Regions from separate parts of the Bradyrhizobium sp. 25ACV genome, predicted to be linked through region 2. Evidence: riboswitches for the same ligand, from Rfam matches in the RefSeq annotation. Region 2 holds a riboswitch; the other holds the start of a gene.
What was found. Region 2 has a riboswitch for glycine ahead of RAD04_RS06970 (D-amino acid dehydrogenase). Riboswitches for the same ligand answer to the same signal wherever they lie in the genome.

Region 1 (15,361 bases), on a different contig from region 2:
AGATCCCGGATTCCAAGACCTCCAACGATCCCTGGGGCGGCATGCGCGCCGATCCGCCGAAGCAGCCGGCGGCGCCGAAGGCCTCGGCTGCAACCAGCGCGCCGAAGAAGTCCAAGAGCGGCACGGCCGCCAACTGACGAGCGGCGCGGCCGCCAACTGACAGCAGCTCCATCCGGAGGCGGCACAACGCCTTCGGGAGGGGACTCCTCTTCGTCCGGCCCACGCCCTACATTTGGCTGGAGCGTAGCGCGTAGAGGAGGAGGACATGGCCGACCGTCCGCGGGATCTCGCCGAGCGGATGGCGCGCCGGCGCAAGATCGCCGGCAAGCCGGGCCAAACGGTCGGCGACGGCTATCTGCGCGAGACCTTCACGCTGCCGCGCGCGGCGGCGCGGGAAAGGGCGCAGGCCTTCTTCGCCCGCTACCCCAAGGCCGGCTATATGAGCGTTGTCGAGAGCTGGCGCGAGCTGCCCGGCGGCGACATCGAATTCACCATGCGGCGCCTGCCCAGCGCGGATTGAAGCTGCTTGCTAGTCGAGGGTTTCGGCAACGATGCGGATCCGGAACACGGGCTCCTTGGTCTCGTCCAGCAGCTCCATGTGCCATTCGGAATTTTCCTGGAGCTTGCGGGCAATGCCGGCCGTCATGTCGGCGCAGACATTGGTCATCTCTTTCCAAGCCGAATTGCGATCGGCAAATTCCGTCGCCTGATCGGCGCAGCCGGAGTAACTTCCATTCCGGATTCGAAAGAAATACAACGGCATAGCTGGCACCGATCGCGCGCGTGATGGCCTCGCCCCCAAGGCCATGGGCGCGCGCAGTCCAATCCCAAACCACCGTCAGATCAATTCCGGGCGGCTACGGATGATGTTTCCGCCGCCACCGCCAGCCGTGGTGCAGCGGCGCAGAAGGCGCCATCCGATGCCGACTTTCATCCGGCCGGTTCGGGCCGCCTGGCCGATCGCTTCAGCTCCCGGTCGATACGCAGCTGCACGCGCCGAATCGCCAACAGGTCGATTTTCGTCTCGGTCTTGCCGGTCTTGACCTGCTCGCCAATGCGGAACTGCCACTGCCAGATTCCGGGAATCGCCGTCTTGGCGACGGTGAACTCGACGCCCCTGTGATTCATGGCGACCTCCCACGATTCACTCTCCATGACTGCAAACATGTTGGGCGTCCCAATATTCCGGAGACAAGCAAATTTTGTCGGTAAGCCCCGGACAGTTCGGGGATATCTCGAAAGCGCGCCTGCCCCCGAAACAGGCGAAACCGGCTCTCGAAAGACGCCGGTCCGTGAGACAGTGAGGCTGTCGCATACCCGTGGTTCTCCGACCATGAACAAAGTTCCTGGGCTGCACCCGGCTGCGCCGGTGCGCCGAATCGGACGGGCCGCAGGGGCCCCGCGGAGGGTTACCGGTTTCCGTGCAAGCGGCGGCATATGCCTTGCTTGGTCTGGCGACGGCAAAAACAGCAAGGGCCCGTCATGCTCGGCATTCCCCGCCGCTACAGTCATTTCGTCTTCGGCATCATCCAGTCCGGACTGACCTCGCTGATCGCGGCGGGAATCGCCAGCTTGCCCGCAGGCAGCGCGATGAGCTTCGTCGGGCACTGGATGGTGTCGTGGCTGATCGCCTGGGCAGCGATGCTGCCGATCGTGCTGCTGGCTGCGCCCGCGATCCGCACCTTCTCGCTGCTCCTGACCCAGGAGGAGCGGGACCCGCGAACCGCCCGGAAGGCATGAAAAAGCCCCGCCTGGGGAGAGCCAGACGGGGCAAAAAGTTATTGGAGGCTGAGGTGCTGGGCTGCAACACCATAGCCTCATCATCCTAGCCGGCTCCGCTTACGGCAGCCTGACAGGCGGCAGATTTCCGAGCCCGACCACTGAGGCCGCAGACTGGCCCCGCACCCGTCCCAATTTCGACATCCGTTCGCACAACTGCGGACACACCCGTCGGCAAGATTCCACAGCGTTCGGCGCAGCCATGGGGGAAACGTGGCACGCCGACCACGGGGTGGCATCATGGATAACGTAGAGCGGTCATTCGCCGCCGCGACAGCGGCTGGCTTCGTGGTGCTGGTGATCGGCCTCGTGCTGCTGGCGCTGCTTTAGGACAGGCGCAGGCGCAGCCTTCCCCTGGATGATGGGTACGGGGTTGCCGCATTCTCAAAAACTGGAAAACAACCCCATGCACAGTAGGCCGCATGGAAATTCAGTTGTCTTTTCAATGGATTAAGTTTGGTGTTTAGATGCCGTCATGGCGCTCTGTGGGCCGGTCAAATCGGCCCGACCTGGGCCTCCCGACAGATTGCGGTGATAAGGCGACCGCCTCCCGCCGCCACCCAAGGTCTTAAGAAGGGCCGCCACCGTATCGTCGGCGCGCGTTTGTCAGCTTCGGAAGCCCCCGGCCGGATCTAGTGGATCTTGATTTCGTTCAGGGGAAGGTGGAGCTCGGCGGCGCGCTCTTGGCGGTCCTTCTTGCGGAACTCGTTTTCCGCGCGCTCGAACTTTATCAGCTCCTCCTGTGCCGCCTTCAGCAGGGGATTGCGCCTGATCGTATCGCGGTTGGTGTTGTCCGTCATGACTGAGGTCCCCAGAGTTGCGGTCCCATCCTGGAGAAGGCCCGAGACCGCGAAAAGGTTCGTTGCCGCAGGATTACGGAATTCTGACGGCGGCCGGGCCATGCGTCTTTGATGCGCGTCAGCCTCGGCCGGGGAATCACGTTGCGGCAGCCCTGCTATTTCGGCGGCTGCAGTCCGGGGGATATGACCCAGTCGTGCAGGTGATTGGCGACGTCGGCCTGGCGGGCCTTCGTGAGCAGGGCGTCCCGCTCGGGCCCGGGCGGAAGCCTGGAGGCCTGTTCCTCGACCTGCTTCACCCATGCGGAGAGTCGGTCTTGAAGCGTCAGCTGCTGCTTGAAACGTCGCCGCCTGGACATGGCGCGCTCCTTTCCGTGCGAGGAAGGCGGGAGCGCAATCGGCGTTCTCATCACCGATAGTGGCCTCGCTTCGTGCGGTGATGGCCCATTAAGGACAATTAACGGGAGCCGCGTCTGTCCAGTTGTGTGCACAACGCGAATAGGGAGGGGGACGTGGAGATGCTCACGGACAAACCCCCAAATCCGCAAAAGAACATATTGCGAACCTAGAACAAATAGGGTACGTTGCTTTTATCGCCGAGCCGCCTCGCCAATCGTTTGTCCCTCACGCGAATCCTCGCCATAAGGAGCACGACCCAATGTCCGCCACTGCCCTGCGTATCGTCGAAGGATCTTCCATGGACAAGAGTAAAGCTCTGGCCGCCGCGCTCTCTCAGATCGAGCGCCAGTTCGGCAAGGGCTCGGTGATGAAGCTCGGCAAGAACGACCGGTCCATGGACATCGAGGCGGTGTCGTCAGGCTCGCTCGGGCTCGATATCGCGCTCGGCATCGGCGGCTTGCCCAAGGGACGCATCGTCGAGATCTACGGGCCGGAATCGTCGGGCAAGACCACGCTGGCGCTGCACACGGTGGCGGAAGCGCAGAAGAAGGGCGGCATCTGCGCCTTCATCGACGCTGAGCACGCGCTCGACCCGGTCTATGCCCGCAAGCTCGGCGTCAACATCGACGAGCTCCTGATCTCGCAGCCCGACACCGGCGAGCAGGCGCTGGAAATCTGCGACACGCTGGTGCGCTCGGGTGCGGTCGACGTCATGGTGATCGATTCGGTCGCCGCGCTGGTGCCGAAGGCCGAGCTCGAGGGCGAGATGGGTGATGCGCTGCCGGGTCTGCAGGCGCGTCTGATGAGCCAGGCGTTGCGCAAGCTGACGGCCTCCATCAACAAGTCCAACACCATGGTGATCTTCATCAACCAGATCCGCATGAAGATCGGTGTGATGTACGGCTCGCCGGAAACCACGACCGGCGGCAACGCGCTGAAGTTCTACGCCTCCGTCCGCCTCGACATCCGCCGCATCGGCGCGATCAAGGAGCGCGACGAAGTGGTCGGCAACACCACGCGCGTGAAGGTGGTGAAGAACAAGCTGGCGCCGCCCTTCAAGCAGGTCGAGTTTGACATCATGTACGGCGAGGGCGTCTCGAAGATGGGTGAGATCCTCGATCTCGGCGTCAAGGCCGGCATCGTCGAGAAGTCAGGCGCCTGGTTCTCCTATGACAGCCAGCGCCTCGGCCAGGGCCGCGAGAACTCGAAAGCGTTCCTGAAGGCCAACCCCGACATCACCGCCAAGATCGAGACCTCGATCCGCCAGAACTCCGGCCTGATCTCCGAGCAGATTTTGGCCGGCACGCCGGAGAGCGACGCCGACGGCGAGGAGCCGACGGAGGAGTAAAATCTAACGCGAAGAGTTTTCGCGAGGAGCGGGCGCTGAAGACGTTGAGTTGCCGACGTCGTCAGTGCCCGTTTCGTTTTGCGTGAGGGTGGGGCGCGCCGACGATGAAACGGATGATTCTGACCAGTTCGTCCGGCGCTGGCCTCACCTATGCCGATCGCGCTGACATGGTCGTCCCGTTGATCTTTCGATTCGTATCTGGGCCCCTGCCTACGTCGCACCACCTTGAGACCTACCTCACGGGTGTCTCGCACCGCAGCGATCCGGAAGTGCGGTGGTCCGATCTTGTTGCCCGATCTCCCGAGGCCGGCCTCGCGCACAAGCAGCTCCCGCTAGATTGGTTCTGCAAGGCCTACGGCTTCGATCTCATCGAACTGTGGTTTGATCCCCGTCCGAACGATCAATTGCAGCTGGTCTGGATTCTCGATTACCTGCGCTCACAATCCTACATGGCCGAGCGACTTAAATTGCGGCTCGTCGATTTCGATCTGCTCGAAGCAGACGCTGTGAGGCTGCGCGATCGTGCCGTGCGGGTGTTCGACGTAACGGAGCCCGACTTCGAGGCCGCTCGCATGGCCTGGGAAGCTTATCGGGCCCCCACGCCGGAGCTCTGTTTTGGGCTGCTGGGGCGTGAGTTTCCCACGCTGCCCTTCCTGAATCCGGCGATGGAGCAATTGCTGGCTGAACTGCCGTCAACGACGACTGGACTGGGCGCGACGGAATCACGGCTTCTCGATCTGATTGCGGCGGGCTGCAGCCGGACAAAGGAGCTGTTTCAGCCGGGCGGGCTGCTCGAAACGCGCGTGTTTGACCAGTGGGAGCTTGGGCCGTTGCTCGAAGGGCTTGCGTCCGGCCCGATGCCGGCGGTCGCAGGTCTCGATCCGAAACTCGAGACGCTTCCCCGGCACGATGCGCGAGGTCGAAACGCCGCCTTTCGCCGGAGCCGGCTGTCGCTGACGGAGTTTGGCAAAGCGGTTCTGGAAGGTCGGGAGGATTTTCGCCGTCATAACCCGATTCGGCGCTGGTGGGGCGGTACGTTGCTGACCAACGATCGACTGTGGCGGTGGCGGGAGGAGAGTCGCTCGTTGATCGCGCCTTAGGTCAGGAGCCGTAGGGTGGGCAAAGGCGCGTAAGCGCCGTGCCCACGATCTTTCACGTCATGCAGAGGCGGTGGGCACGCTTCCGCCTTCGCTTTTCGAGCTACGGCGGACAAGTCGCTTTGCCCACCCTACGAGACCTCCGTCGTGGCCTACTCCGCAGCTTCCGCGTAATCGCTCACCGGCGGGCAGGAGCACACCAGGTTGCGATCGCCATAGACGTTGTCGACGCGGCCCACGGGGCACCAATATTTGTCGGCCCGCGAAGTGCCGGCGGGGAAGCAGCCCTCAGCGCGGGTGTAGGCGCGCTTCCAATCATCGTCCGCGATGTCGTGCACGGTGTGCGGAGCGTGGCGCAGCGGTGAGGCCTCGATCTTGAAACGGCCGGCCTCGACCTCGGCGATTTCTTTTCGGATCGCGATCATGGCATCACAAAAACGATCCAGCTCCGCCTTGGATTCCGATTCGGTCGGCTCGATCATCAGCGTGCCCGGCACCGGGAAGCTCATGGTCGGCGCGTGGAAGCCGTAATCGATCAGGCGCTTGGCGATGTCGTCGACCGTGACGCCGCTCGTATTCTTCAGCGGACGGGGATCGACGATGCATTCATGGGCGACGCGGCCCTTGGCGTTCTTGTAGAGCACCGGGAAATGCGGATCGAGGCGCGCGGCGATGTAATTGGCGTTGAGGATCGCGATCTCGGTGGCGCGCTTCAGGCCTTCACCGCCCATCATCAGGATGTAGATGTAGGAGATGGTGAGGATCGAGGCCGAACCGAACGGCGCGGCCGAGACCGGGCCGACCGGTGCGTCGCCTTGGGTCGCGGGGTGACCGGGAAGGAACGGCGCCAGATGCGCCTTCACGCCGATCGGGCCCATGCCGGGGCCGCCGCCGCCATGCGGGATGCAGAAGGTCTTGTGCAGATTGAGATGGCTGACATCGGCGCCGTAATCGCCGGGCCTGCTAAGGCCGACCTGCGCGTTGAGGTTGGCGCCGTCGAGATACACCTGGCCGCCATGGCCGTGCACGATGTCGCAGATCTCGCGGATGTGCTCCTCGAACACGCCGTGCGTCGAGGGATAGGTGATCATGACCGCGGCGAGGTCATTGGAATGCTTCTCGGCCTTGGCGCGGAGATCATTGACGTCGACGTCGCCGTTCTTCTCGCAGGCGACCACCACCACGTCCATGCCGACCATCGCGGCCGAGGCCGGATTGGTGCCGTGGGCGGAGGAGGGGATCAGGCAGATCTTGCGATGCGTCTCGCCACGCGCGGCATGGTAGCCACGGATCGCGAGCAAGCCGGCATATTCGCCCTGCGCGCCCGAGTTCGGCTGCAGCGAGATCGCATCATAGCCGGTGATGTCGCACAGCCATTTTTCCAGGCGCGCGAACAGCGCTTGATAGCCCTTGGCCTGCTCCCGCGGGACGAACGGATGCAGCGAGCCGAACTCCGGCCAGGTCAGCGGCATCATCTCGGTGGTCGCGTTCAGCTTCATGGTGCAGGATCCCAGCGGGATCATCGCACGGTCGAGCGCGAGGTCGCGGTCGCTGAGCTTGCGCATGTAACGCAGCATCTCGGTCTCCGAGCGATGCGCGTGGAAGACGGGATGGGTGAGGAAGGAGGTCGCGCGCTTCAGCGCCTCCGGCAGCGCCTCGCGTGTGGTCGCCTCTAACTCGGCATAGGCGAGCTTGCCGCCGAAGGCGCGCCAGACCGCTTCGATCGTCGCAGCCGTGGTGGCCTCGTCGAGCGCGATGCGCAAGCTGGTGGCGCCGACGCCGAGATTGATCTTCTCGGCCGCAGCGCGTGCGACGATTTCGGCGCGCTTGGCGCCGGCATCGACGCTGATCGTGTCGAAGAAATTTTCGCTATCAGGCGCGAAGCCGAGCTTGCGCAGGCCGCTGGCGAGCACGGCGGCGCGGCGATGCACATTGCGGGCGATCTGCGTCAGGCCTTCGGGGCCATGATAGACCGCGTACATCGAGGCGATCACGGCCAGCAGCACCTGCGCGGTGCAGATGTTCGAGGTCGCCTTCTCGCGGCGGATGTGCTGCTCGCGGGTCTGCAGCGCGAGCCGGTAGGCGGGCGCGCCGCGCGAATCCACGGAGAGGCCGACGATGCGGCCGGGCAGCGAACGCTTCAATGCATCGCGCACCGCCATATAGGCCGCGTGCGGTCCGCCATAACCCATCGGCACGCCAAAACGCTGCGCGGAGCCGATCGCGATGTCGGCGCCGAGCTCGCCGGGCGAGGCGAGCAGCGTCAGGGCCAGGAGATCGGCGGCAACGATCGCGAGCGCGCCCTTGGCCTTCAATGTTGCGATCGCGGGCCGGAGGTCGCGCACCGCGCCGGAAGAGCCCGGATATTGCAGCAGCGCGCCGAGCACGTCACTCCCAGCGAGATCGGTGAGGGGATCGCCGACGATCAGGGTCCAGCCCAGCGGCTCGGCGCGGGTGCGCATCACAGCGAGCGTCTGCGGATGCACGTCCTTGTCGACGAAGAAGGCCTGCGCCTTCACCTGCGAATGCCGTTCCGCGAGCGCCATCGCTTCGGCCGCGGCGGTGGCCTCGTCGAGCAGCGAGGCGTTGGCGACGTCGAGCCCGGTGAGGTCGCAGATCATAGTCTGGAAGTTGAGCAGCGCCTCCAGCCGCCCTTGGCTGATCTCGGGCTGGTAGGGCGTGTAGGCCGTGTACCAGGCCGGACTCTCAAGGATGTTGCGCTGGATCACCGCGGGCAAAATCGTGCCGGAATAGCCTTGGCCGATCAGCGAGGTGAAGACCTGGTTCTGGGCTGCGAGCTCGCCCATATGCGCGATCGCCTCGGTCTCGCTGAGCGGCTTGCCGAGATCGAGCGGGGCGGCCTGCCGGATCGAGGCCGGCAGCGTCTCCGCCATCAGGGCGTCGACGCTTCTAGCGCTGACGGTTTCGAGCATGGCGGTGACGTCACGCACTGAGGGGCCGATATGGCGGCGAACGAAACTGGCGGCGGCGTCGCCGTTGGTTTTGCGGTGCGCGGTCATCGCTTGCTCCATCGTCCTTAAGCCGTATGTGCCTTGTAGGCGGCTTCATCCATGAGGCCGCCGAGTTCGCCCTTGTCGGCCATCTTGATCTTGAAGAACCACGCCTTGCCTTGCGCATCCGAGTTCACCAGCGCCGGCTCGGCCGCGAGCTCGGCGTTGGTCTCGAGCACTTCGCCGGTCACGGGCGCGTACACGTCCGAGGCCGCCTTGACGGACTCAACCACGGCGGCGGCTTCCGCCTTCTTCAGGGTGCGGCCGACCTTGGGCAATTCGACGAACACGACGTCGCCGAGCTGCTGCTGGGCGTAGTCGGTAATGCCGACGGTGGCGACGTCGCCCTCGATGGCGAGCCATTCATGGTCGGAGGTGTACAGCGTCGTGGTCATTCTCGAATCCTCAGCGTTTGTAGGTGTTCTTGACGAAGGGCATCGCGGCGACCTGCACGGCTAAGCGCTGGCCCCGCACCTCGGCGAAGAGTTGTGTGCCGAGCGCGCTTTGGCTCGTGGGCACGTAGCCCATCGCGACCGGCGCATTCAGGCTTGGGCCGAAACCGCCCGACGTGACTTGTCCGATCGGCTCGCCGCCGGCGCTGTCAGCAAACAGCAGCGCGCCTTCGCGCACCGGTGCGCGTCCCTGGGCCAGCAGGCCGACCCGGCGGCGGGCCGCGCCGTTGTCGAAATGGGCGAGGATTTTTTCGGCACCGGGAAAGCCGCCGGCGCGCGCGCCGCCACTGCGGCGGGATTTCTGCACCGACCATTCCAGCGCGGCCTCGACCGGCGTCGTCATGGTGTCGATGTCGTGGCCGTACAGGCAGAGCCCGGCTTCCAGCCGCAGGCTGTCGCGGGCGCCCAGGCCGATCGGCAGCACATCGGTGTTTTCGAGCAGCGTTTTGGCGAGACGTTCGGCATCGGCTGCGGGAACCGAAATTTCAAAACCATCCTCGCCGGTGTAGCCGGAGCGTGAGACGAAACAGCCGAGGCCGGCCACCTTGCGGGGGCCGGAATCCATGAACTTCATGGCGGGCGCCTCTGCACACAATTTCGCCAGCACGGCCTCTGCCTTCGGCCCCTGCAGCGCAATCAGCGCGCGATCTGCGAGGGAATCGATGACGCAGTCTTCAGAGAGATTCGCGCGCAGATGCGCCTCGTCGGCGTCCTTGCAGGCGGCGTTGACGACCAGGAAGAGGTGATCGCCGAAATTAGCGACCATCAGGTCGTCCAGAATTCCGCCATCGGCGTTGGTGAACTGGGCGTAGCGCTGCCGTCCCGGCGCGATCGCCACGATGTCCTGCGGCACCAGCCGTTCCAGCGCGCGGGCGGCGTCCTCGACCCTGCCGGATTTCGGCCTGAGCGCGATCTGGCCCATATGGGAGACGTCGAACAGGCCGGCGGAGGTCCGGGTATGGAGGTGCTCCTTCAGCACGCCCGCGGGGTATTGCACGGGCATGTCATAGCCCGCGAACGGCACCATCTTGCCGCCCAGGGAGACATGAAGCCCATGAAGGGGCGTACGTTTCAGGGAATCTTGGTCGTCGTGCGCTAGCATCACAGGGGCCCTCGGCGGTTCCCCTGGGACGATTCCCTGAGGACACCGGTCGAAGCCCCATCTGTCGCTGTGCCTGAGAGTATTATCCCGTCGGCGGGTGCCATCCGGGTCTAAACCCGTCGGCGCCTCTTTCCAGATGCTGTCAAAGCCACGCGGTCCTTTTGCCTGAGAGTTTCCGGGGCGGTTGCTCCTTCGGCGCCGGCTGCCTAAAGCCGGTCTCTCCCGACGTGGCCGTACGATACAGATGGGTACAGACCACAGGGCGGCCAAGCCTGTCAACGCGTCCGCTTGCCCTATCAACGGGATTGCAAAGGGGATTGAGCGGCTGCGGCAACCCTCTGATCTCCTTGCACAGTTTCTGGACAGCGAAGCTGGCCTTGTCTAAAAGCGCTGTGGCCCGCAGATATCAGCCTTAACGTTTCGGTTTGGATGGCGAGAAAGCGGGTCCAAGCACACCCGATTGGATGAACATGAGCGGCGTCAACGAGATCAGGTCGACCTTTCTGAACTTCTTTGCCGAGAACGGCCACGAGATCGTGTCGTCCTCGCCATTGGTGCCGCGCAACGATCCGACGTTGATGTTCACCAATGCCGGCATGGTGCAGTTCAAGAACGTCTTCACCGGCGTCGAGAAGCGGCCGTATCAGCGCGCCACCACGTCGCAGAAATGCGTGCGCGCCGGCGGCAAGCACAACGACCTCGACAATGTCGGCTACACCGCGCGCCATCTCACCTTCTTCGAGATGCTCGGCAACTTCTCCTTCGGCGACTATTTCAAGGAGCGCGCGATCGAGCTCGCCTGGACGCTGATCACCAAGGATTTCGGGCTCAACAAGGACAAGCTGCTCGTCACGGTCTACCACACCGACGACGAGGCGCACGGGCTCTGGAAGAAGATCGCCGGCTTCTCCGACGACCGCATCATCCGCATCCCGACCTCGGACAATTTCTGGGCGATGGGCGACACCGGTCCGTGCGGCCCGTGCTCGGAGATCTTCATCGACCGCGGCGATCACATCTGGGGCGGCCCTCCGGGCTCGCCGGAAGAGGATGGCGATCGCTTCCTCGAATTCTGGAATCTCGTGTTCATGCAGTATGAGCAGGTGACGAAGGAGGAGCGCGTGGATCTGCCGCGTCCCTCGATCGACACCGGCATGGGCCTTGAGCGCATGGCCTGCATCATGCAGGGCGTCGACAGCGTGTTCGAGACCGATCTGTTCCGCCATTTGATCGATGCGGCCTCGTCCGCGCTCGGCAGCGGGCCGAACGAGCAGACCGTCGCCTCGTTCCGCGTCATCGCCGACCATCTGCGTTCCTCGGCCTTCCTGGTCGCGGACGGCGTGCTGCCCTCGAACGAGGGCCGCGGCTATGTGCTGCGCCGGATCATGCGCCGCGCGATGCGCCATGCGCAGCTGCTCGGCGCGAAAGAGCCGCTGATGCATCGGCTGGTCTGGGCGCTGGTCCGCGAGATGGGCCAAGCCTATCCCGACCTGATGCGTGCGGAAAATCTGATCGAGGAAACGCTACGGCTGGAAGAGACCCGCTTCCGCAAGACGCTGACCCGCGGCCTTGCCATCCTCGACGAGAAGAGCGCGTCCTTGAAAAAGGGCGACATGTTCGACGGCGACGTCGCCTTCACGCTGTATGACACCTACGGCTTCCCGCTCGACCTGACGCAAGACGCCCTGAAGTCGCGCGGCATCAGCGTCGACCAGGCTTCCTTCTCCGATGCGATGGAGCGGCAGAAGGCCAAGGCGCGCGAGTCCTGGAAGGGGTCCGGGGAAGCTGCGTCCGAGGCGATCTGGTTCCCGCTGCGCGAAAAGCTCGGGGCCACCGAATTCCTGGGCTACGAGACTGAGAGCGCTGAAGGCGTGGTGTCCGCGCTGGTGAAGGACGGTGCGGAGGTCGCCAGCCTGAAGGCCGGCGAGACCGGTGCGATCGTGCTGAACCAGACGCCGTTCTACGCGGAGTCGGGCGGCCAGGTCGGCGACATCGGCGTGCTCACGGGCGAGGGCGGCATCAAGTTCCGCGTCACCGACACGCAGAAGAAGCTCGGCGATTTCTTCGTGCATGTCGGCACGGTGGAGAGCGGCGAGCTGAAGCTCGGCACTGCGCTGCAGCTCGAGGTCGATCATTCCAGGCGCTCCTCGATCCGGGCTCATCATTCGGCGACGCATCTCATCCACGAGGCGCTGCGCCAGGTGCTCGGCGACCACATCGCTCAGCGCGGCTCGATGGTCGCGCCGGATCGCCTGCGCTTCGACTTCGTGCATCCGAAGCCGATCACGGCGGAGGAGCTGGCCCGCGTCGAGGACATCGCCAACGACGTGGTGCTGGAGAATGACGAGGTCACCACCCGCGTGATGGGCGTGGATGAAGCCCGCGAAGCCGGAGCGCGTGCGCTGTTCGGCGAGAAATACGGCGACGAGGTCCGCGTCGTCTCCATGGGCAGGACCGCGCGCGAGCGCGGCGCCAACGCGCTCGGCTGGTCGGTCGAGCTTTGCGGCGGCACCCATGTGCGGCGCACCGGCGACATCGGCCTGATCACGCTCACCGGCGAGAGCGCGGTTGCTTCGGGCGTGCGCCGTATCGAGGCGCTGACCGGCAATTATGCGCGCAGGCACGCCAACGAGACCATGGCGCTGGCCAAGACCGCGGCGAACGAGCTGCGCACGTCGCTCGACGACGTCCCGGCGCGCATCACCGCGCTGATGGAGGAGCGCAAGAAGCTCGAGCGCGAGCTCTCCGAGGCCCGCAAGAAGCTGGCGATGGGCGGCGGCGCTGCGGCCAGCAATGGCGCAGCCAGCGGCGTGCGCGAGGTCGGCAACGTCAAGCTGATGGCGCGCGCGGTCGAGGGCATCGAGATGAAGGATCTCAAGAGCCTCGCCGACGACGGCAAGAAGCAGATCGGCTCCGGCGTCGTCGCCATCGTCGGCGTCACCGAGGACGGCAAGGCCGGCATCGTGGTCGGCGTCACCGCGGACCTCACCTCGCGCTTCAACGCGGTCAACCTCGTGCGTGTCGCCTCCGAGGCGCTCGGCGGCAAGGGCGGCGGTGGCCGGCCGGACATGGCGCAGGCCGGCGGCCCTGATGGCGCCAAGGCGACCGAGGCGCTGAGCGCGATCGAAAAAGCGATGGCGGGCGCGTGAGGCCGTGCGCCCCGTTCCGCGAGGACGTGGCTCAGCCGATCCGAACTTGAGGGATCGCCTCTACGAACTGCTGGAGCACGATCCGCTGGCTTATTCAGCCGGGTCGCGCTTCATCCAGATCATCATCGGCGTCATCGTGCTCAATGTGGCCGCGATGATCCTCGCCTCGGTGCCGGAGCTGGACGCGCAGTTCGGCACGGTGTTCTCGGCCATCACCATCCTGTCCGTGATCGTGTTCGCGCTGGAATATGCCGCACGTCTCTGGACCGTGGCGGGCCACACCCAGCGCAAGGGCTCCTCGCTGTCCGACCGGCTCGGCTACGCCTTCTCGGCGCTCGGCATCATCGACCTCATGGCGTTCCTGCCCGCGGCAATCGTGCTCGCCGCCGGCCGGCACGCGACACTGGCGGCGCTCGGCGTGCTGCCGTTCTTCAAGCTGATACGGTACTCGCCGGCGATGCGCTCGCTGCTCGCGGCTGTCCATGCCGAGCGGCGGGCGCTGATCGGCTGCGTCGTCATCCTGATCGGCGCGGTCTTGACGTTCGCCTCGCTGCTCTACGCCATCGAGCGCGACGTGCAGCCCAGCAAGCTCGGCACCATTCCGGATGCGATGTGGTGGGCGATCGTGACGCTCGGCACCGTCGGCTATGGCGACGTCGTGCCGGTGACGCCGCTCGGCAAGCTGGTCTCCACCTTCGCCATCATCAGCGGCTTCGCCATGATCGCGCTGCCGGTCGCGATCATCTCCACCGCCTTTGCCGAAGAGGTGAAGCGGCGCGATTTCGTCGTCACCTGGGGCATGCTGGCGCGGGTGCCGCTGTTCTCGCATCTGTCGGCCGCGGAGATCGCCGACATCATGCGGCTGTTGCGGGCGCGCACCATCGAGCAGGGCGAGATCCTGGTGCGGCGGGGCGATGTGGCCTCGTCGATGTATTTCATCACCGCGGGCGAGGTCGAGATCGCGCTGCCGAGCCAGCATGTGCACCTCACGGACGGCACCTTCTTCGGCGAGATCGCGCTGCTGCACAAAACAAAACGCAGCGGCACGGTGATGGCGACGCGCAAGACGCGCCTTTTGGTGCTCGATGCCCAGGATTTTCACGCCTTGATCGCGCGCATGCCGACGCTCGCCGACCACGTCCACACCACCGCCAAGGCGAGACTCGCCGACACCGGCGACCTCGCCGTTGCCGAGCTCGCACAGGCGGAGAAGGACGACCCCGACCGCTGAGCGGTCAACCTTTCTTCAGGAAGACGTAGACGGCCGAGTAGGGCACGCTCCTGAATTCGCCGGCTTTCTCGCAGGCACCGTCCAGCTTGCCACCCTGGGTGCTCACGCGCTGCACGGTGGTAACGGGCGTCAGCACGCCGCTGCCGCGGCGGGCCGTAACTTCCAGCTTCAGCCAGGGGATATCGGCCGCGGTGGTGCCCGGCGCGTTTCCGATCGCCTTACCGACGACGGCGCTGCCGTCGGCGTGCTCCCAGTTCGGTCCGGCATAGTGCCGGCCGATCGTCTTGCCGTCCGAGAGAAGCGTCGCGATCGGCTCGCGGAAGCTCCAGGCGAGCTTGCCCTCAGCGCCGGCCTTGCACTCATAGACCTGCGCACCCTCGGCGTGGACGCTGAGCACGACGCTCTCGCCTGATACGGCGATGGCCTCGGGAAGCGGCTCGGCAGCTCCGGCCGGTCCGATCAGGGCTGCGAGCAGCATGGTGGGGCCGGCAAGCTTGATGAACATGGTGGCATCTCCGCGCAAGGTCTCAAAAAGAAACGGGCCGCGCTGTTGCGCGGCCCGTGATGATGTCTGGCCCAGTCGGGCGAAATTGCGGTCGGCTCAGGCCGCCAGCTCCTTGGTGAGGTTTTCCGCGACCTTGTCGAGGAAGCCGGTGGTCGAGAGCCAGCGCTGGTCGGCGCCGACCAGCAGCGCGAGGTCCTTGGTCATGTAGCCGGCCTCGACGGTGTCGACGCAGACCTTCTCCAGCGTGTTGGCGAACTTGGCGAGCTCGGCATTGTTGTCGAGCTTGGCGCGGTGCGACAGGCCGCGGGTCCAGGCGAAGATCGAGGCGATCGAGTTGGTCGAGGTCTCCTTGCCCTTCTGGTGCTCGCGATAGTGGCGGGTCACGGTGCCGTGGGCGGCTTCGGCTTCCACGGTCTTGCCGTCGGGGGTGAGCAGCACCGAGGTCATGAGGCCGAGCGAGCCGTAGCCCTGTGCGACCGTGTCGGACTGCA
Region 2 (15,361 bases):
CACGATGCCAAGGAGGGGAGATCGAGATCCGCCAATGGGCTCTGCATCCTCGCTAACGCTGAGGCGCGTGGATCCCCGGCATCTTAGCGGCTGTCGTCGACTTCATAGACGTGTCGCTCGAACCGTTCCACCAGCGTGTGCATCACCCGGCGTGCTTGAACAAACGCCTCTGAGCCGGCTCGAGCTGCCATATCGGCCTCGTATGCTGCGCGAGAGGGAAATCTGCACTCCCATCTGACGTCGGGTCCATTTCCCTCACGCAAGACAAGGATTTCGCCGGGCTCCAGGCCGAGTTCGCGCCGGATGCCGCTTGCCTGGCGGCGCTGTTGGAGCACTACCGGCGCCTGATCCTGCTTGGCGAAGTAGTTTGTTGCTTCGACGATCGTCAATTTTTCCTCCTCTGACCCGCGGGTCTTCAGCACCCGCGCAATCCGCGATGCCGCTACGACACTTGACCGGCCCATATTATGATCATAAAGTGTGATCACGATAGATGATCTTGGTTTCGACCCATAGCAAACTGAGCGCGAAACCCAAACGAAATAAGGCAGGCCCATTTGCCCACGATCAAATCCGTCGAAACGTTGATTGTCCAATTGCCGACGCGGCGCGAGCACAAATGGGCAGGTCTGACCGAGGTGATCGGCCGATACGTCATCGTCAAGATGACCGACAGCGACGGTCGCGTTGGTTGGGGCGAAGCGCCAGCTCTCAAGGACTGGGGTGGCGAGTTCGGTCGGTATTTCGGCGAATCCGCTTTGATCACGCGTGTCGTGATCGACACGTATCTGGCTCCCGCGATTGTCGGCGTCGAGCTCGGTAATATCGCCGAACTGCATGCACGAATGGACGCGGTCATCAGGGGCTACCCCTATTCCAAGGCTGCCGTCGAGTTCGCCGCCTATGACCTTGCCGGTCGTTGGCTCGATGTTCCCGTCAGTACCCTGCTCGGCGGCAAAGCGCGCGATCGTGTGCCCGTTACCCATTCGATCGGCTTGATCTCGATCGAAGAGGCTCGCGTTGAGGTCGCAAAGCTGGTCCAGGAGGGGGTGCGAACCATCAAGGTGAAGATCGGGGTCGATCCGGATCGCGACGTTGCGATGGTCGATGCCGTTCGCGAAGTCGCCGGCAATGCCGTCGAAATCTGCGTGGACGCCAACGAAGGCTACAAGACGCCTGGCGAGGCCGTTCAAGTCGTTCGTCGGATGGAGAAGAATCGACTGAAATATGTCGAGCAGCCCGTCATGGGCATCGAGCGCATTGCCGAGGTTGGTCGCCGCATCGACGCACCCGTCATGGCCGACGAGTCGGCCTGGAATGCGCATGATTCGATCCAGATCGTTCGGTCCGGCGGCATCCAAATCGTGTCCATCTACACGACAAAGGCTGGTGGTCTCTACAAAGCCATGGAGGTCGGGGCGGTGTGCCGGGCGGCCGGCATCATCTGTAACGTCAACGGGTCGATCGAGACCGGGATCGGGAATCTCGCCAACGTCCAACTCGCCGCAGCCTCACCCTCCGTGACCCTGTCCTGCGTCATTCCGATTTCGACGCCGGCGGAGTTCCAGCACGGTCAGGTTGCCGGCATCTACTACAAGGACGATCTGCTCGTAGAACCCATGAAGGTCGCAGATGGCGCAATCGTCGTGCCATCCGGACCGGGAATGGGTATCGAGGTCGACCAGACGAAGATCGAAAAGTACCGCGTGCGAGATTAAGCGCGCAGCAAAGAAGTTGGAAAAACAGGAGCGGTCATGCGGGCGGAAATCGTCGCGAAACAAGTCAAGTCAATGTCTCAGCATGGGCTGGATGCCATCATCTGCTCTTCGCCTGAAAATTTTTCGTATACTGCGGGGTTCGTGGTCCCCTCGCAACCACTCATCCGTCACCGCCATGCAATGACCATCGTCACTGCCGACGGCCGCTCGGCATTGTTCGGCGTCGATATGGAGGCATCGACGATCAAGCGTCGCCAGCCGGACGTGCCGACGCGCATCTGGGCGGAATTCTCAGACGATCCCATGCTTGTGCTCGCCGATCAACTCGCGGGGCTCGGACTTGCTCAGGCTCGCATTGGACTCGAAATGGACTACCTGCCGGCGGGGGATTTTGCCCGGCTGCTCGCGGCCATGCCGGCCGCAAAGTTCGAGCGTGCCGAGCCGATCCTGGCGCGACTTCGCCAAATCAAGACCTCGGAGGAGATTGCGCTTTTGCGCAAACTTTCCCGTATTGCCGACCAGGCCATTACCGATACTCTCTCTGTGGTCGACGAGGGCAATTCCGAAATGGACATCGCCGGCCACCTGACCCGCAATGTCTATGCTCTCGGCGCCGATCACTTCAAGCTGATGATCGTGGCGACCGGCGAGCGCAGCGTCTTGCCCAACGTCGGCCCGTCGGAGCGCGTCTTGAAGCGGGGGGACGTCTGCCGCGTGGAGATATTCTCCGTCATCGACGGGTATCAGGCTGGCGTCTGCCGAACCGCGATCGTCGGCGAGGCACCGCCCATGGCCGAGAAGATCTGGGCGCATCTGGTCGAATGCAAATACGAAATCATGGAGAAAGTGAAGCCGGGCGCGAGCTGTCGCAATATCTACGATGCGTTCATTGCGAAGCTCGCCAAGCTCGATCTGCCGCCGATCTCGTTCGTGGGCCACGGTATTGGCCTGCACCTGCACGAAGATCCCTACCTTGGACTGACGCCGGTGCTGGGCAAGCCGGGCACCGACGCGCCGCTCGAGGCGAACATGGTGCTTGGTTTCGAGCCGCTTTGCTATGACACCGGCCATGGCTTCGGCATGCAGAACAAGGATATGCTGCTGGTGACCGCCAATGGGTCGGAACTGCTTTCCGACTATGCCGACACCGACCGGTTGATTCCCGTGGGTACGGCCAGGAAAAGCGGGGCCGTGCGCAGGGCCGCCGTCGCTTGACGGAGGCTCCAAGCGAAGAGGAGCTGTTCGCTTGGTTAAAGGTCGCACGAAACTGCCCGGCGTTATGGTGCGGCAGTCAGGTGGGGCGGTCGTGATGGCAGAGAATTGGGTGAAGAGGCATGCGCACGCTAATCAAGGACTTGAACTTCGCCTTCACGGTCGACAAGAACGACACGGTCGTGCGCAACGCCAGTCTCGTGGTCGAGAACGACCGCATCTCGGATATCGGTCCGGCCGATGACGTGGCCGCGCGGCAAAAAAGCGTCACTTTTGACAAGGTGATCGATGGCAGGATGCTCGGTGTCTGCCCGGGCTTCGTCGACAGCCACGTTCATCTTTCGGAGACGCTGTCGCGCGCAGTCTTCCCGGACAATCTCAACACCCGGGCCTGGGTGTTCCACTGGGCTAAGCCCTTTTACGCTCACATCACCGAAGAAGACGAATATTGGGGTGCGCTGCTGGGCATCACCGAGATGCTGCGTTGTGGCACCACGTGTTTTCTCGACATGGGATCGCAATACGATCCCGGCATCGTCGTTCGCGCGATGGAAAAGGTCAGCATTCGCGGCATCACCGGGCGGCACGCGGCCGACAATCCACCGCCCGAGCTCCCCCGCGGATGGACCCAGGAAATGGTGGATCATCATTTCTTCCCGAACGCCGAGGCCGCACTCAAGGTGCTCGAGGATTGTGTCGTTCGCTACAACGGCGCCCTCGACGGCCGTGCGCGTTGCTGGGTCAATATCGAAGGCAAGGAGCCGTGTAGCCTCGAACTCCACGTTGGAGCGGTGAAACTGGCTGAGAGGTTGGGCGTCGGCACGACCTATCATCTCGCAACCTCGATCGAGGAGGCGAGGGTTTGCGAGAAAAAATATGGCTGCTGGCCCATCACGCGTATCGATCGGGCCGGAGGCATAGGAAAGAACCTGGTCATCGCTCACGGCGCGGCCGTTTCCGACGAAGAGGTCCGTCTGCTCGCCGAGCGTGGCGCCAGCGTCGCCTTCTGCCCGTGCTCGTCATTCAAGTTGGGGAAGGGTGCAACCGCGATCGGCAAATATCCGGAGATGGTGAAGGCCGGCGTTAAAGTCGGCCTCGGCACCGATGGCGTGTCGGCGGCCGGCAACATGAACCTGATGCGGCAAATGCTGCTCGTCGCCGGCATGTTCAAGGACGCCCGCTTGCAACCGGACATATTCACTGCACGACAAGCACTACGCGCCGCGACCATCGAAGGTGCGAAGGCGTTGATGTGGGACGACGAGATCGGTTCGCTGGAAATCGGCAAGAAGGCCGATTTCGTCCTCTTCGACCTGGACCACGTCGAATGGACGCCGTTCTACGATCCACTGCAAGCTTTGGTATTCTCTGCATCGACCGCTTCGATCGTGCAGACTTGGGTCGATGGGAAGCCGTCATATGTCGACGGCAAGGTGCAGGGGGTTGACGAGCCGCAGATTCGGCGCAAAGCCCGGCAACTGGCTGCTGCGGCGGTCGAGCGCGCTGGTCTGCATGACGAAGCGGTCGAGACGACCACGACTCTTTACGACGTCGGCAATTAACGAGCCGGCTCTAGCTGCGGAGGCGCAGGAGAGAAGAACCTATCGCGTTCAATAGGCTGCATGGGAGAGATCGGTCGCCGTCGTGACGGTGTTGGCCGGCGCCGAAGGAGCAACCCCCAGGAAACTCTCAGGCAAAAGGGACCATGCAGCTGAACGATCTGGAGAGTGGCACTTCGAGTGTCCACCGAAGGGGACCACCGTACCGGCCGAGCCGTGGCGGTTAATCTCTCAGGTACAGCGACAGATTGGGGACAAACCGCGGGCCTCGGCCCGCTCCCAACTTCGATCGCGGAGAGTGAAATGCCACATGTTGTCGTCATCGGCGCCGGTATCACCGGCGTCACCACCGCCTATGCCCTTCTCAACCGCGGCCATACCGTTACGGTGATCGAGCGTCAGCGCTACGCGGGCATGGAGACATCGTTCGCCAATGGCGGCCAACTTTCCGCAAGCAATGCGGAGGTCTGGAATAGCTGGTCGACCGTCTTCAAGGGAGTGAGTTGGATGTTGAGGCGCGATGCACCGCTCCTCATGAATCCAGCGCCGACCTGGCACAAATATTCCTGGCTTGGCGAATTCATCTTCAACATCAAGAACTATCGCGACAACACAATTGAGACCACACGGCTTGCCATCGCCGCACGCAAGCATCTCTTCGCCATTGCCGAGCGCGAGGGCATCGACTTCGACCACGAGCGGCGCGGCATCCTTCACTTCTATCGGGATAAGCAGAGTTTCCAACACGCGCTGAAGGTCAATACCATTCTCGTGGAGGGGGGCCTGGACCGTCGTCCAGTGACGGCCGCAGAGGTGAAGTCGATCGAGCCGACGCTGCATGGCGACTTCTTCGGAGGTTTCTATACCCCGTCGGATTCCACCGGAGACATCCACAAGTTCGTTTGCGGTCTCGCCAAGGCATGCGAGAGACGTGGCGTGCGTTTCGTCTTTGACGCCACTGTGAGGCAGATCGCTCGGGACGAAGTTTTCCGCATCCAGTATGGGTGTGACGAGCCTTCAGGCGGCGCTCGTGTCAATGAGATCGATGCCGACAGTGTCGTCATATGCGCCGGTCCCGCAAGCCGCGACCTCGCGGCGATGCTCGGCGACCGGCTCAACGTTTACCCTGTCAAGGGCTATTCGATCACCGTGCACCTTGACGACGAGCAGAGCCAGAAAGCTGCGCCTTGGGTCAGCCTGCTCGATGATGGCGCCAAGATCGTTACCAGTCGATTGGGCGCTGCGCGCTTTCGCGTCGCCGGAACGGCAGAGTTCAACGGCATGAACCGCGACATTCGCCAAGACCGCATCAAGCCGCTGGTTGACTGGACGCGAACGCTGTTTCCTTCGGTCGATACCAACCGCGTCGTGTCCTGGGCCGGGTTGCGTCCGATGATGCCGAACATGATGCCGCGGGTCGGCAGGGGAAGGATACCGGGCGTTTTCTACAACACTGGCCACGGCCACCTGGGGTGGACGCTCTCGGCCGCAACCGCAGAGATGGTTGCCGATTGCCTTGCCACCGAGTTCGAACTTGGCATCACGGATCGCCTCCGACTGGCAACGTAGGCCATCCGATCATGGATTGCTCGCATGCGGCGGGCGAGCAATTCTTCGGCTTGACAATCACAGTTGTGATCATAAACTGTGATCAAAGCTGGCTCTCGGGTGGCGCGATTTGCGCTTCGATCTGCGGAGAAAAGAATGAAGGTTGCGGTACTCGGAGGAGGAGCAGGGGGCGCGGCTTCGGTCGCAGAATTGGTTCTCGCAGGCCACTCCGTTCATTTCTGGGCGCGTTCGGCCGAAACGCTTGAACCGCACATCAAGCTCGGCGGCGTTGCATTCGACGGCAAGCTCGGCGAAGGAGTTGCAAAGCCTACCCTGATTTCGACGGATCTCAAGTCGGCCATCTCCGGAGTCGACGTGGCGGTCGTGGTCCTGCCGACTTTCTCGCACTCGGCCATAGCCAACGCACTCGCAGCAGTCGGTTGGCCGTCGAACAAACCGGTCGTGCTTAACCCCGGCCACACCGGCGGGGCGCTGGAATTCGCCGAGGCCTATTCCCGCACCGGGCGGTCAGTGCCGCCGGTGGTTGAGTTCTCGACCCTTACGTACGTCGCGCGCAAATATCGTCCTGACGGCGTCACCATTAGCGGTCGGGCGAAGCAACTGAAGGCTGCCGCTCTCAGGGGAGGAGCGGAGGCGCTGGAGATTGCTGCAAAATTGTATCCAGGCGTCACGCCCGTTCGTGACGTTATCGCCTCCGACCTCTCCAACGTGAACATGGTCCTGCATCCCCCCGGCGCGGTGCTGGGAGCCGCCTGGGTCGAGGCGACCGGCGGCAACTTCACTTTCTATGTCGATGCCATGACGCCCGGGGTCGCCCGGGTCATGCGGCAATTGGACGACGAGCGCTTGGCGGTCGCCCGGGCATTCGGGCATGAATTGCCGAATTTGATTGAAGAGATGAAGTTGCTCGGCACGGTGGAGGCTGACGTGGTTGACGTTACCGATTACCGCGCGGCAATCGCGGGCGGTGAGGCCAATCGTCGTATCAAGGGGCCGGACTCGCTCGAATATCGCTACTACAAGGAGGATTTCGGCCACGGCCTGCTACCCTTCCTGGAGTTTGCGCAGATCGCCAACGTCAACGTGCCCGTCGCGACATCGCTCTATCGCCTGGCGCAGGCTGCGGTCGGAACGGACTATCGGATCGGTGGGCGGACTGCAGAAGCAATGGGCATCACCGGCATGTCCAGGGATCAGCTCATTGAGAAGGTAAGGGCCCCATGAGTTGGCAGAATACGGTCATCGCAATCGTAGCCGGCGACGCGCGTGAACAGGAGATCGCTCGCTGTGCCGTGCGGGCTGGAGCCGCCGTTCGAGCCTACGGTTTCCCCTGGCCTGACGGGGGCATCGAAGGTGTCTATCATGCTGCCGATGCAGCCGACGCATTGAAGGGCGCCGACATAGCGCTGTTTCCGATTCCGGGCATCAGCGCGGAGGGCGCACTCTTTGCGCCAAAGTGTCCGCAAAAGATCATTCCGACGCGCGAGAAGTTGGCCGGCATGAGGCGGCCCGGCAACATCATACTCGGTTGGGCAGACGACAATCTAAAGGCCCATTGCAAGGCGCTTGGCATCGCGCTGCACGAGTACGAATGGGACGTCGACCTCATGCTGTTGCGCGGGCCGGCGATCGTCGAGGGGGTATTGAAGGTGATCATCGAGAACACGCAGATCACCATCCACAAGTCCAACATTTGCCTGGTTGGCCAAGGCACCATCGGCTCGCTTCTGACGCGGACGCTGGTTGGGCTCGGGGCTCATGTTCACGTCGCTGCGCGCAACCCGGTTCAGCGCGCAGCCGCCCACGCGACAGGCGCCGAGGCGCTGACGCTCGAACAATTGCCTGCAAGTCTGCCTCGCATGGACATCGTTATCGGCAGCGCTCCAAAGCGATTGCTCGAGCGCGACCAATTGGTTCTGCTGCCCAAACACGCGCTGCTGGTCGACGTCGCCGCGCCTCCCGGAACGATCGACCGGGATGCCGCAGCGGAACTTGGGCTGAAGGCCATCTGGGCGCGCGGCATGGGCGCCCGTGCACCGATCACCGTCGGCCGCAGCCAGTGGACCGGCATCAGCCGGCGTATCGAGGGAATACTGGAGCAAAGACAATGAAGGCGGATCTGGTCATAAAGAACGCGCGAGTGGTTCGCCACGACGGAGAATTCCACGGCGGTGTTGCGGTGAAGGACGGCAAGATCGTCCTGACCGGTGCTGACGAAGTTTTTCCGGAGGCCAAGCGCACCATCGACGCCGAGGGGCGGGTGTTGATGCCGGGCTTGATCGACCCGCACTGCCATCTGGGCGTGAAGTTTCCCTTCGCTGAGGACATGCGCACCGAGACAGCCGCCGCGGCCTCCGGCGGCGTGACGACGGCGCTGCTCTATATCCGCAATCTCAAGGAGTCCTATCTGCCGTTCTACGCGGAGCGCAAAGCGATCGGCGAGGAGAACTCGGTCATCGACTTCGGCTTTCATTTCGGGATCCAGCGCGAGGAACATATCGCCGAGATTCCGGAAGTCATCGCCAAGACCGGCGTCAAATCCTTCAAATGCTATTTCGGCTACGAGCCGGACAATCCGATCGGCATCGTGCCGGCGACCGACGGCTGGGTCTACGCCGCGATGCGCATCTTGTCGAAGGTTCCCGGCGGTGTGATCAACGTTCACTGCGAGAACACCCAGATCGCATCCTGGATCAAAAAGGAGATCGCGGCCACCGGCCGTCAGGATCTCGGCGCATACACGGAATCCCGCCCGGCCTTCTGCGAAGTGGAAACCATCCGTCGCATGCTCTTCCTTGCCGAGAAGACCGGCTGCTCGCTTCATCTGGTCCACACCTCCGTCGGCATGGGTCCGGTACTCGCCGCCGAGGCCCAGGCGCGTGGCGTCCGCGTGACGGTCGAGACCTGTCCTCATTACCTCACCCGCACGTGCTACGACGAAGATCTCGACATGCGGGCGAAGATATCGCCGCCGTTGCGCGACCGGAACGAGCTCGAGGGGCTTTGGCAGGGCGTCATGAACGGCTCGGTCTACAGCCTCGGCACGGACCACGTGCCGTTCCTGCCCAAGAAGCTGGAGGATCTTTGGACCGAATTCCCAGGTGTGGTGAGCTTTCCCTGGGAGCTGTCGCTGATGCTTCATTTCGGCGTTCATCAGCGCGGTTTGCCGCTGTCCCGGCTTGTCGAGCTCAACTCTTTCAACCCTGCGCGACGCTTCGGGCTCTGGCCGCGCAAGGGCCATATCGACGTTGGCTTCGACGCGGACCTTGTGCTGGTCGATCTCGACGAGCAGCGCACGGTCAAGCACACCGGCAAGGGCACCTGCATCTATGAGGGATGGACGCTCAAGGGTTGGCCGGTGATGACCGTTGCGCGCGGTGACGTTATCTATGAAAACGGTTCCGTCGCTGACAACCACTACGGTCGCGGTCGATGCGTGACCCTGCCGTCATGAGTGGCATGGACTTCCACCAACTGGAGTTGGCAGGCCGAGAATCGCTCATGCCGGCCCAAATGTCGGTGAGTGAAGCTGTCGCCGGTATCGTAGCGCGCAAGACCACGGTCCGTCAGGAGAGATTGTCCGGAATCCACAACCCATGGGGACATGCGATCGGCTTGACGGACCCCTGGATCTTTCTGGACCTCTGCGAGAGCCAACGTGTCGTCGATGCCGCGCGCGGCATCCTGGGGCAGGACATCATCTTGTGGGACAGCGAGCTGTTCACGGAAGTGCGCAGCTATGCCGACTTCCTGCACAAGGGGCGGGAAGGTCGCTATTGGCCGGTTGAGCCTTTCGCGGGGGCGATCGTGTTGTTGCCCATTGGCCGAGTTGATCCGGGACTGCTGGCGATCGGTCTGAACGACATCGAAAAGAACGTGCTCGAGATGTTCAATCCGTCTGAGCCAATCTACGTCATTCGGCTGATGCCGGCCACAAGTCACTTCGACCGAGACCCGAGGCATTCTGCGCACCGCGCATGCATGGAGGAGCAGGTTTTGATCAACTATACCAACCGTCCGCTGTGGCTACTCAGCGGTGTCGATCGGGCGAGCAATGATCTGGTTACGGGCTTCGCGACCGCCGCGCCCACTTGGGCATCCGGCGCTCGGCGGGCCGAGAAGGAAGGAGAGAGCTAATGCCATTTGTCGTCGTCGAAATGTGGGAAGGTCGCACCGTCGATCAGAAGCGCAGGCTTGTAAAAGCCATCACCAAGGCAATGGTCGAAGAGGCTGCCTGCAAGCCCGACCATCTGCATGTGGTGATCCATGAGACAGCGAAGGATAGCTGGGGCCGTGCCGGCGTGCTGGGTATCGATATGGAGGAAAACAAGAAATGAGCTTAGAGTCCCTCGACTATCGCAAGTCGGCGCTCCTGGTCATCGACCTTCAGAATGCCTTCATTCATGAAAAGGGCACGCTCGGCATTTCCGGTGTCGACACCAAGCGCCTTTCCTCAATCGTTCCGCCGTTGGCAAAGTTGATCAAGCAGTGTCAGGAGGCGGGCATCCCCGTCATTTGGACGATGCAGGAGCATTTTGCCGTCGACAAGAATCGCGCCAAAAAGAAGCTGCTTGGTCACACCGCCCGGCGCAAGCAGGTGTCCGCGCTCGCCGGCACCTGGGATGAAGAGATCATTGAAGAGCTCAAGCCGTTGGCCGAGTTCAATCCTTCCTTCGTGATCCGCAAGCACCGCTTCGGCGCCTTCTACGAAACTCGACTGGAGATGATGTTGAAGATGCTGGGGACGCAGCACTTGTTCATCACCGGTGCAACCACAAATGCCTGCGTTGAGACGACGATCCGCGAAGCCTACCTCCGCGATTTTGATGTGATCGCTGTTGATGATTGCGTATCGGGCGTCAATGCCGATTGGGAAGCAACCGCCAAGCAGGTCTGGAAGCAGTACTTCTGCGAGATCGCGCCATCCTCAGAAATTCTCGACTGGATCGGCGAACAGGCGAAGCCGCGCGTGACAAACTACGGCCACCAGCTCATCATGGTCAACGATATCGACAAATCGGTCGCCTTCTATACCAAGCAGCTCGGTTTCACGATCAGGCCGGCCAAACCGCTTGCGGATGGCCGGCCGTTCGTTGCCTTCCACCAGGGCATTGCTCTGATCAATGGCAAGGCCGCCGACCATCGCCAGCTCGACCACATCGCCTTTGAGGTCAACGACGTTCGGGCGCTCGATGCAAAGTTGAAAAAGGCGGGCGTGCACTACTACAATGGGTTGCACGACGGACCATATGGGCTGACGATCTACATCGCCGACCCGGATGGAACCAAGGTCGAGCTGTATCAGGTCGGCATAACCGCCTAAGGGCGGCTGTGCATGCCCGCACAGCCGCCCCAAGGCAACGCTCTTGTGCCAATCGGCAGGTCAAAGAAACCTGAGGATGCCGATTTGTGGCGCTACTGCTTCACGATGCGGTTGCCGCTTACTTCCAAATCCACTAATGATCACGATATGAGATCACAAGGATGTGGACCGCGAAGTCGTTCTCGAAGAATGGTCTCGGTGTCCTCGAGTATCTCGGGAGTCGCGGAGCGACGCCCTAATAAAAGAGAGGCGGGAGATGCGGACGGAGAAAACGGAAGTTGCCGTAAATGGCAACGAAGAAGGCAAGCGGCAGCGGGGGCACATCTACGAACGTGTGCTGAGCTATATGCGCAGAGGGCTGATGGTCGGGGCGTTTGTTCCCGGCCAGGTCATGAGTTTGCGCAAGTTGGCGGCAGGGCTCGGAACCAGCCCCATGCCGGTTCGTGAAGTGCTGAGCCAGCTCGTGGCGGCGAATGCCTTGGAAGAAACCAAGGGGGGCTCGGTACGCGTGCCGAGGCTGAGCGCTGAGAAGCTGAGCGATATCTTTTCAGTGCGTGAACTGCTTGAAGGTACGGCAGCCGAGCTCGCCGCCAAGAAAGCTTCGCCTGCGCTCCTTAGCGGCCTGACGTCCATCAATAAGCAGTTGCTTCAGGCGATCGCCAAGCGTGACATTCTGAACTGCCTTTCCTTCAACCAGAAATTTCATTTCACGCTCTACCAGGCGAGCGAATCCGAGACGCTCATGCTCTTGATCGAGTCGCTGTGGTTGCAGTTCGGGCCGACCATGTACATGTCGTTACTGATCCCCTCGAAGCCCTGGAGTGCATCTCATCACGAGGACATTCTGGCGGGGCTGAAGGAGGGCAACCCAATAGCGGTCAAACGCGGGACGATCCAGGACATCCGGACGACTTGCCGGGCCTTGCTCAGCATAGCCGGCTCGCAGGGAGCCGAGCTCCCCTTCGCGCAAGGAATGGAACTGCAATTCGATGACTGAGAACCCGAGATCCGGAGTACCGCGCCATGGAAGCAAAGATCGAACAAAAACTGGCCCAACTGGGAATCAACCTGCCCGCAACGACGTCTCCAAGCGCCAACTACGTTCCCGCGCGCAGACTGGGTAGCCAGATCTACATCTCCGGGCAGGTCCCTAGCGAGGGCGGCAAGGACAAGTACATCGGTAAGCTCGGCTCGAACTTCTCCGTGGAGGAAGGCCAAAAAGCTGCGCGTCTTTGTGCAATCAATATTCTTGCTCAGCTCAAGCAGGCATTGGACGGCAATCTCGACAGGGTGGTCGGGGTCATTCGGCTGGGCGGCTTTGTCAATGCCGAGCCGGACTTCAAAGATCATCCCAAGGTCATCAATGGCGCGTCTGACCTGATGGTGGAGGTGTTTGGCGAGGCAGGACGCCACGCTCGCGCGGCGGTCGGCTGCAGCTCATTGCCCCGCAACGTTCCGGTCGAGGTCGACGCAATATTCGAGGTCATCTGAATCATGCAGCCCGCCGCTCCCTCCCTAGACACGCGGATCCCGGTTCATGTGCTGACGGGATTTCTCGGGAGCGGCAAGACAACGTTTCTTCGACACCTGCTCGGGGAGCCTGGTCTCGTCGAGACGGCGGTGATCATCAATGAATTCGGCGAAATAGGACTGGACCACCTGCTGGTGCGGGAGGTCGCGGAAGATGTGGTCCTGCTGTCGTCCGGATGTTTGTGCTGCGCCGTGCGCGACGATCTCGTGTCAACCTTGGCCGAGCTTCTGGCGATGGTCCGCAGCGGCGCGGTGACGCCTTTCCGCCAGGTCGTTGTCGAAACCACCGGCCTCGCCGATCCGGCGCCTATCATACACGCGGTGATGAGCGCCTCCGAATTGCTGCATGGCTATCAAGCTGGCAACATCATTACGACTGTGGACGGCGTCAGTGGCCTCAACAGCATTCGAAATTTCGCAGAAGCAGCCCAGCAGGTGGCGTTAGCGGATTGCGTTGTCATCACCAAGTCAGATCTTGTCGAGCGCTGGCAATTGGACAAGCTTGAGCTCGATGTCGCCAAGGTCAATCCATCAGTGCGCTCGCTGACCTCGAGCAAGCATGCGATGCCCTCGGCGGTCGACGTCCTGGCCCATGGCGACGACTGGGAGCCGCACTATCTGCGAGTAGCTGACAAGCCTGGGCGGGGAGTCCACAGCCACGGCATAAAGACCTTCACGGTCGAGGTGACGCGTGAAGTCGAATGGCCGGCCTTTGTCGATTGGCTGGAATTGTTGCTGGCTGCACGCGGTGAATCCATTCTCCGTGTAAAGGGGTTGTTGCCGGTCAGAGGCGACGAGCGACCGGTTGTCATCCACGGTGTGCAACACGTCGTCTATCCGCCAGAATATCTGCCACGCTGGCCGGAAGGTTCGCCACGCGGCTGGCTGGTGTTCATCGCGCGCAACCTGACGCGCACCGCGATCGAAAATTCCCTGCCGAGTATCTTTGCCGCCAGGCACTGACGGTCGAAAGCGCAACCGCGCCGATACGATATCGATCGCAATTCTTCTCCATCACCTGGCAAGCCGAGCTGCTCATCGAAGGCACGGGCAATTCGCCGCCATGCTTTTCTGCTCATGTTTGCGGCGCAGAAATCGCTCGAATGCATGAAAAATGGCCGGAGGCAGCCGACATTACACGCTTGACAATACGAAACTGTGATCACATCATGAGATCAAATATATGTTGGTTTGGGAAGTGATGCCATCGACCGCAGGGACGCGCCGCATGAGTGGTGATGTCCGGGTGGCGAAACCAAGCCCAAGATTGACGGGGATGAACGGGATGTCTCGGGTGAATCTCGCAGCAGCAGTGTCGGCCCTGAGGGCGCGCCGGCGAGCCGGGTTTTTTCGACGAGACCGTCGGGCTGTCGTCAGATCCGCGCGACCTCTCCTTGATTGGTTCGTTGAGCAAGTCCGACTGTGCCTCGAGAGCGCGCTTGTCGGCGAAGTGTTCGTTGATGTGACAAGACCATCGAAGGCGTCGGTGGACGGTTCTGCCAAAAACAACTGTAATCTTCTAACGCGGTGAGGCTACGGTGGCGAGTACGGATATTGTCAGTGCCGGCAAGGCACAGCGGAAGCAGGGCAAAAGCATGAGCGGCAAGAAACGCGCTCGCGGCAGTTGGCTAGAGCGTTATTCGGCGCTCCTCGTAGCTGCGGCGCTGATCGGTGCTTGGCAAATTCTCGTGCCGCTGTCAGGTCTTTCAGAGTTTGTCCTGCCGACGCCGTCGGCCGTCGCCACTCGAATGATCAATGACGCGCCGCTGCTCGCCGCCCACCTCTATGTGACGCTGTTCGAGGTGATCGTCGGCTTTGGCGTGGGCGTGCTGGTCGGTGTCCCTCTGGCGTTATCGATCTTCTATTCCAAGCCCTTCGAGCGCGCCATCTATCCGATCCTCGTGGGTCTACAGACGGTACCCAAGGTGTCGCTGGCGCCGATCTTGGTGCTGTATCTCGGCTACGGTTGGGCACCGAAGATCGTGCTCGCCTTCTTGATCTCGTTTTTTCCGATCGTGATATCGACCGTCGTCGGCCTGCAGTCCCTCGACAAGAATCTCGTCAACCTGGTCCGCTCAATGGGCGCAAACGAGTGGCAGACCTTCTTCAAGCTGCGTCTGCCAGCGGCGCTGCCTAACATCTTCGGCGGCTTCAAGGTGGCCATATCTCTCGCCGTCATCGGTGCGGTCATCGGTGAGTACGTGGCAGCCGAACGGGGGCTTGGCTATCTGCAGCTTCAGGCAAATTCACTGTTCGATACCACGCTTAACTTCGCGACCGTAGTGACGATCTCACTGCTCGGCGTGATCCTTTACTACATCATCGATGTGGTCGAGGCGCGCGTCTCCTACAAGCGTGACGACGCCAAATGAAATGCCTTTAGGTGACGATTGATAACAACGATGCACAGTTACGGCGAGGCAGTACGATGAATGCCATCCAAACATCAG

Region 1: another riboswitch for glycine. It lies ahead of gcvT (glycine cleavage system aminomethyltransferase GcvT); the one in region 2 lies ahead of RAD04_RS06970 (D-amino acid dehydrogenase).

Annotation. Positions count from the first base shown of each region.
Region 1 covers NZ_JAVAYO010000015.1:116,869-132,229, reverse strand. Annotated here, with positions in the region: gene RAD04_RS29525 (hypothetical protein) at 1-137, shown strand, start outside; gene RAD04_RS29520 (hypothetical protein) at 266-520, shown strand; gene RAD04_RS29515 (DUF6894 family protein) at 530-763, opposite strand; gene RAD04_RS29510 (hypothetical protein) at 931-1,128, opposite strand; gene RAD04_RS29505 (DUF2798 domain-containing protein) at 1,483-1,740, shown strand; gene RAD04_RS29500 (hypothetical protein) at 2,412-2,579, opposite strand; gene RAD04_RS29495 (hypothetical protein) at 2,735-2,935, opposite strand; gene recA (recombinase RecA) at 3,235-4,323, shown strand; gene RAD04_RS29485 (hypothetical protein) at 4,437-5,423, shown strand; gene gcvP (aminomethyl-transferring glycine dehydrogenase) at 5,573-8,440, opposite strand; gene gcvH (glycine cleavage system protein GcvH) at 8,458-8,826, opposite strand; gene gcvT (glycine cleavage system aminomethyltransferase GcvT) at 8,837-9,985, opposite strand; glycine riboswitch at 10,130-10,220, opposite strand; gene alaS (alanine--tRNA ligase) at 10,456-13,134, shown strand; gene RAD04_RS29460 (cyclic nucleotide-gated ion channel) at 13,139-14,365, shown strand; gene RAD04_RS29455 (DUF3455 domain-containing protein) at 14,370-14,870, opposite strand; gene RAD04_RS29450 (NADP-dependent isocitrate dehydrogenase) at 14,967-15,361, opposite strand, start outside.
Region 2 covers NZ_JAVAYO010000002.1:702,389-717,749, forward strand. Annotated here, with positions in the region: gene RAD04_RS06950 (hypothetical protein) at 84-488, opposite strand; gene RAD04_RS06955 (mandelate racemase/muconate lactonizing enzyme family protein) at 558-1,718, shown strand; gene RAD04_RS06960 (M24 family metallopeptidase) at 1,755-2,933, shown strand; gene RAD04_RS06965 (amidohydrolase family protein) at 3,074-4,492, shown strand; glycine riboswitch at 4,544-4,646, shown strand; gene RAD04_RS06970 (D-amino acid dehydrogenase) at 4,793-6,058, shown strand; gene RAD04_RS06975 (NAD/NADP octopine/nopaline dehydrogenase family protein) at 6,194-7,282, shown strand; gene RAD04_RS06980 (dipicolinate synthase subunit DpsA) at 7,279-8,169, shown strand; gene RAD04_RS06985 (dihydroorotase) at 8,166-9,512, shown strand; gene RAD04_RS06990 (resolvase) at 9,491-10,195, shown strand; gene RAD04_RS06995 (2-hydroxymuconate tautomerase) at 10,195-10,395, shown strand; gene RAD04_RS07000 (isochorismatase family protein) at 10,392-11,381, shown strand; gene RAD04_RS07005 (GntR family transcriptional regulator) at 11,638-12,378, shown strand; gene RAD04_RS07010 (RidA family protein) at 12,405-12,872, shown strand; gene RAD04_RS07015 (CobW family GTP-binding protein) at 12,876-13,874, shown strand; gene RAD04_RS07020 (ABC transporter permease) at 14,450-15,283, shown strand; gene RAD04_RS07025 (ABC transporter ATP-binding protein) at 15,340-15,361, shown strand, end outside.